2 regions of the Priestia sp. SRI_019 genome follow, and region 2 is predicted to be linked to the other one. Evidence: a T-box and tRNA genes for the amino acid it is inferred to sense, from the RefSeq annotation. Region 2 holds a T-box; the other holds one or more tRNA genes.

Evidence for each region. A T-box is a leader RNA that pairs with one kind of tRNA and senses whether it is charged. The one in region 2 lies ahead of trpS (tryptophan--tRNA ligase), so its partner is inferred to be a tRNA-Trp.
Region 1: it encodes a tRNA-Trp, which carries the amino acid that the T-box ahead of trpS (tryptophan--tRNA ligase) is inferred to sense. The anticodon was not compared.

Annotation. Positions count from the first base shown of each region.
Region 1 covers NZ_JBYCZN010000002.1:547,144-550,411, reverse strand. The annotation lists gene AC2YJL_RS13095 (phospholipase D-like domain-containing protein) at 1-1,138, shown strand, start outside; tRNA gene AC2YJL_RS13090 (tRNA-Trp) at 1,360-1,433, shown strand; tRNA gene AC2YJL_RS13085 (tRNA-Leu) at 1,460-1,541, shown strand; tRNA gene AC2YJL_RS13080 (tRNA-Gly) at 1,561-1,632, shown strand; gene AC2YJL_RS13075 (Na+/H+ antiporter NhaC family protein) at 1,847-3,247, shown strand.
Region 2 covers NZ_JBYCZN010000003.1:84,011-87,278, forward strand. The annotation lists gene AC2YJL_RS18775 (YjbA family protein) at 1-323, shown strand, start outside; gene trpS (tryptophan--tRNA ligase) at 352-1,341, opposite strand; T-box leader at 1,418-1,622, opposite strand; gene AC2YJL_RS18785 (peptide ABC transporter substrate-binding protein) at 2,289-3,268, shown strand, end outside.

The DNA.
Region 1 (3,268 bases), on a different contig from region 2:
TATGGGCGCTTTATTCGAAGCTGCGGATCGAGGTATACGTATTCGAGTGCTGTTAGACGGGATCTCTCATGGGTTAAAAGGCAAGAGAAAAAATGTTCTGTATGCTCTAGCTTTCCACAATAATATTGAATTAAAGTACTATGAGCCCTTTATTATTTTTAAACCTTGGACATGGCATAATCGTCTTCACGATAAAATAATAGTAGTCGATGGCCAATTAGGTATTAGTGGAGGACGAAACATTGGAGATAAATACTTGGCCAGTCAACCAAATAAAAATTTTGTCTATGACCGTGATGTGCTGATTTATAACACAAAGCAAGAAAGTCATAGTGCCATTCTCTCGATGGAGAAGTATGTAGAGAAATTATGGACTCATCCGTATACACGCAAAGCTTTTCCAAAGCTCAACAAAACTAAACAATTTCGCGGTCTTTCAGGAAAAAAATTGTTGATAGATCAATACGAAGAGGCCAAAAAAGCAAACGAACCTTTTGTTCATCCTTATATTGTATGGAGAGAATCAACGATACCTACAAGAAAAGTTTCTTTTATTACAAATCCTATCCAAAGAATGAATAAAAGTCCTTTTATATGGAAAACATTTATTAAGCTTTCCCAACAAGCTGAAAAATCCATTGTTGTTCAAAGTCCTTATATCGTACCAACAAAAGAGATGGAACAGTATATAGATAAGCGAGTGAAACCAAAAGTGCAAAGAATTATTTTAACTAATTCGATTACATCCACGCCAAATGCGATGGCTTTTTCTGCATACTTGGGAGTAAAGAATCGCGTTATAAAAGCTGGTTCGAAGCTTTATGAATATCAAAAGCCTTATTCAATTCACGGGAAATCTGTTGTTTATGATCAGCGTTTAAGTGCAGTTGGTTCTTTTAACTTAGATTCACGATCTGCATTTTTAAACACTGAATCCATGGTTATGATAGATAGTGAAGAATTTGCAGCCGAGTTAACAGGGGCTATTGAAACTAAAATTTCTCACAGTATGCTTGTGGGGAATGAGGGAGAACCTGTGAATGTTAATACGGATTCTCAAAAAAACGTGCCTCCTGTAAAATCTGCACTCCTACATATTCTTTCGGTCTTTACAAGATTTTGGAGACATTTTGTATAGTACTTTGTTACAGCAGAGTCTCTAAAAACAAATAGGGGAGATTAAAGAGGACTGCAGCTGGTGAAGGTAATGTGTAAAAAGCTGTGATATGCCTCACAGTTTTTTGAAAACCGCTAGTACTAGTTATGATTCATCAAAAGATCTATTGACGAAATTCCATATATTTTTTATTATGATATAGCGTCGTTAATAAACGAGGTTCTTTTGAAGAAATCATTTCTAGGGGCATAGTTTAAAGGTAGAACTACGGTCTCCAAAACCGTCAGTGTGGGTTCGATTCCTACTGCCCCTGCCACTTTGGAGTTAGCTTTTAATTCACACGCGGGTGTGGCGGAATTGGCAGACGCGCTAGACTTAGGATCTAGTGTCTTATGACGTGGGGGTTCAAGTCCCTTCACCTGCATCTTTACTTTCATATATGCGCGGAAGTAGTTCAGTGGTAGAACACCACCTTGCCAAGGTGGGGGTCGCGATTTCGAACTTCGTCTTCCGCTTCTTTTCAAAAGCAGTTTGCATGTGCAAACTGCTTTTTTGTTGTAGAAATAAAGAGTTTTATTATGCTGTTTGTAATCAGAAATATTTTATTAAAGCAGTACTGCTTATACGTGTTGCTTTCGTGAATACACACACAATATTGGGGTTACATTAAAAGCTAATGAACGATACGTGAAGACATCTAATATGGTTTTTAAGATAGGGGAGAGTCCTATGGAATCTAGTTGGTTTTCGATTATACCGTTTTTAATTGTTATTCCCATAGCTATTTTCACGAAACAAGTGCTGCCAGGGTTGTTTTTAGGCTTATTAGTAGGCGCTTATTTAATTGATCATTCGATTATCGGAGGTGTTGAAAAGCTACTTCACTATGTTGTACAAGCTCTTAGAAATAAAAGTAATATAGAAATCGTCGTCTTTTTATACGCGTTTTCAGGGCTTATCGGAATGATTAAGATGGCTGGAGGAGTTAAAGGTTTTGTAGAAACAGCTGCTGAAAGAATTGATACAAGAAAAAAAGCCCTTATTTTAACCTATGTTTCAACCATTGGAACATTCAGTGCTCCCACATTTCGTTTTGTTACAATCGCGCCCATCATGAGAGCGCTGCTGAAAAAAGTGAAAATGACGACAGCAGAGCTAGGGTTTGTTATTGAAACAACTGCTACTCCTGTTATCGTCTTAATTCCCGTGGCAACGGCATTTGTAGGATACATGGTATCCATCATTCAAATGGCGATTGATCATCAAGGCATAAAACAAGACGCTTATTCTTTGTTCATTCAAAGCATTCCTTATAATTTCTTTTCGATTGTGATTATTTTAGTAGGGATTTATTTAAGCTTTTTTCATCATTCAACATCTACAGCTCCTATGAAGCTCAAGAAAGAAGACGAAAAAGATTGGCATGATTGTCATCCTTGCGTATCGAAGGATTTGCCTTCTAAGCCTTGGAATCTGTTAGTGCCTTTACTTATTGTGATTTCACTCACCTTACTTTTAACATGGTGGAGTGGACATCGTAAGAGTCACACCTTTTTTGAAGCATTTATTAAAGCAGACGTGCTAGAAGCGATGGTAGTAGCTTTAATTATGACTACGTTAATTACCCTCATTTTTTTCTTATTTCAGCGCTTTACATTACAGAATTTGCTTAATGGGTTTATCACAGGAGGGAATGACTTAATGTCAGTTATTTTGCTGTTATCGGTAGTATGGGGGTTATCCGCTGTTACAGAAGACTTGGGTTTTTCGAATTTCGTGACCGCACATTCTAAGTGGATTCCTCAAATGTTTGTCACTCCTTTTATGTTTGTGTTTGGAGCTGCTATTTCTTACTTTATCGGGTCTGCTTGGGGGACGTGGGGGATTTTAATGCCGCTTGGCGTATCGCTTGCGAGTTCTGCAGATCTTTCTTTGCCATTAATTATCGGTGCGGTGTTTGCAAGCGGTTCATTTGGAGCGTTTTCTTCGCCTTTAAGCGACGATACGAATACCATCGCCAAAATATTAGATTTATCTGTTATTGAATATGCCAAGTATAAATTAAAGCCAGCTTTAATTGCAGCTGGAATAACAGTTGCTTTTTATCTCGTTGTATCTTTCTTGTTTTAGATGAGGGAAATAGCCATCTAG
Region 2 (3,268 bases):
ATCATATTCTTTCACCGTCTCCTGAAACGATGAGAGGACTAACACGTAAAGAACGTCAGCTAAAACAGCTGTTATTTATGGCACTTGATCAGCTACATACCACAAAAAATACAGCTCAAATCCGCTACTGGTACACGGAGTGGAATCCAACGAAATACGAAGACATTCAAGAGATGTCGTTTCAAGACGTATGGAGTCAGCTATACGATGAAACGAAGTCAGGGTGGTCACCGAAGCATAAATTATTATGCGAGCGCTTAGTAAAAGGACAACCTTTCTTTGAGAAACTTTGGGAAATTGAACAAGAGCCAAAAGTTAATTAAAAAAAACGACTGCATAGCAGTCGTTTTTTTAACGTTTACGGCCAATTCCCATTGCGTTTCGCATTTTGCGAAGCATTTTATTAGCCGTTGCATTTGCTTTATCGGCACCTTGATCTAAAATATCATCTAGCTCGCTAGAATCAACTAATTCATAATATCTTTCTTGAATTGGAGCGAGTGCTTCAGCTACCACTTTAGCTGTGTCAGCTTTAAAGTCACCATAACCTTTGCCTTCGTACATTGCTTCAATGTCTTCGATCGATTTATTGGCTAGGATTGAATAAATACTTAATAAGTTTGAAATACCTGGCTTATTTTCTTTATCATAGCGAACAATACCTTCTGAATCTGTTACGGCACTTTTGATTTTCTTTTCAATTGTTTTTGCGTCATCCAAGAGCGTAATGAAAGCTTTTTGGTTTGGATCGGACTTGCTCATTTTTTTCGTAGGATCTTGAAGAGACATGACGCGTGCGCCCACTTTTGGAATACGTACTTCAGGAATAGTGAAGATATCATTGTATTTTTTGTTAAAGCGCTCAGCTAAGTCACGCGTTAATTCTAAATGCTGCTTTTGATCTTCACCAACTGGAACCAAATCGGTGTTGTATAAAAGAATATCCGCTGCCATTAATGGAGGATAAGTTAGTAATCCTGCTGATACTGCTTCTTTTCCAGCGGACTTATCTTTAAACTGAGTCATACGTTCAAGTTCACCGATATACGCTACGCACTGTAACATCCATCCCGCTTCTGTGTGGGCAGGTACTTCCGATTGAATAAATAAAGTCGATTTTGCTGGATCAATTCCTACCGCTACATACAGAGCAGCAAGGCTGCGAATGTTTTTACGAAGTGCTAAACGATCTTGAGGCGTTGTAATCGCATGCTGATCTACAATACAAAAATGACAGTTATAGTCATGTTGAAGTTCAACAAATTGCTTCATCGCTCCAATGTAGTTACCTAAAGTGATTGTACCGCTTGGTTGAATACCTGAAAAAATTGTTTTCATCAAATCTTCCTTTCATCTGCACATATATGATGCTAATTTACGAATACAACATAAAAAGGCCCATCCGCTCCTAGCATAAGCTAGGGGCGAATGGACCGCGTTGCCACCCTAATTAGCACACATAATTGTGAACTATCTTTATTCATATAACGTTGAGGTCAACGTTCAAGCTTTGCACTTGAAAGCTCCAAAGTCCATTCTGCAGGTTTCAATGTTTGTTCTCACCAGCCACAAACTCTCTAAAAATGAAAATTCTGCATACTACTCTTTTTCACAGCTTTAATTATATAGTTATTCGTTATTATAACGCGAAAAAGCAGGAATTTAAACATCTTATCGCTAAAAAGTTTTATAAGACAATTTACTGGAATTTTTCAGCGGCAAAAAAAGACAAGAACCTTTTAATTAAAGCATTTCTTGATGAAAATTTGGTGGAGGATTTGGTAAAAATCTTTTATTTAGTATTTCTAATAGCTTTGTAATACTATCGTAATACCTATACTACAAAAAAGATTTTAGAAGTCTGACAAGTAGGCACAATCCTTATAAGATAAGGTTTTTTCCCTCATGACAAAAAAATACCATTAAATAATAGTATTGCAATAAATTTTTAAAATATTTATAATAGGCGTAACAAACATATTTTTTACAAAGGTATTACAATTTCTTAATTTTTCAGAAAACACAAAATAGACAATGTTTTGTTTCAATTAGCGAATTTTGTAATGAATGAGTCTTCTACATATTAAGCGCATACATTGGATTTACAGCATGTAAACAATTGATGACAGTTTCATAGGGTAGAAGAATAATTTTGCAGCGAGGTCTTTAACGCTCTACTACGTGAAAAAATAACTGATTATTTTGTATTGAAAGAGGATTAAGAAATTAGTGCATATCAAAAAAATATGGTTGCTACACAAACAAAATTTAATAGGGGGTAACACGCAATGAAGAAAAGGTTGTCGATTCTTTTCAGTTTGCTGCTTGTAATGAGCTTGTTTTTAGCTGCATGTGGATTTAACAAAGAATCTGGTGGCAGTGAAAATGCTAGCAGTGATGGCGGCGACAAGAAAAAAGAGCAAGAGCTTCGCGTAAACATTAAAACTGAGCCTTTTTCACTAAACCCAGGCTTAGCTAATGATTCAACGTCATCAAACGTATTATTACAAACATTTGAAGGTTTAACTCGTATCGGTAAAGATGGAAAACCTGAAAATGCAATGGCGAAAGATGTGAAGGTCAGCGATGACCAAACTAAATATACGTTTACGATTCGCGACGATGCAAAATGGTCAAATGGTGACCCTGTAACAGCAAAAGATTTCGAATATGCATGGAAATGGGCGTTAGATCCTAAAAACGAATCTCAATATGCATATCAATTATACTATGTTAAAAATGCACAAGCTGCCAATGAAGGAAAAGGTTCATTAGAGGATGTTGCCGTTAAAGCAACAGATGATAAAACGCTTGAAGTAACATTAGAAAACCCAACGCCATATTTCTTAGAATTAACAGCTTTTTATACGTACTTCCCAGTGAATACGAAAATTGCTGAATCAAATGAAAAATGGTACACAAATGCAGGCGAAAACTATACGTCAAACGGTCCTTTCAAGCTTAAAGCTTGGAAACATAATGACAAAATCGAGTTAGTTCCTAATGAAAACTATTGGGATAAAGATGCTGTAAAACTTAAAAAAGTTGAAATGTACATGATCAATGATAATAACACTGAACTTTCAATGTTTAAAAACGGTGAGTTAGACTGGGCGGGTATGCCTACTGGTCAATTACCGGCTGATGCACTTCCTGAATTAAAGAAAGACGGTTCATTAAACATTCAAGAGATTGCAGGTACTTACTGGTACAAGTTTAATACAGAACAAAAACCTTTAGACAACGTGAACATTCGTAAAGCATTAGC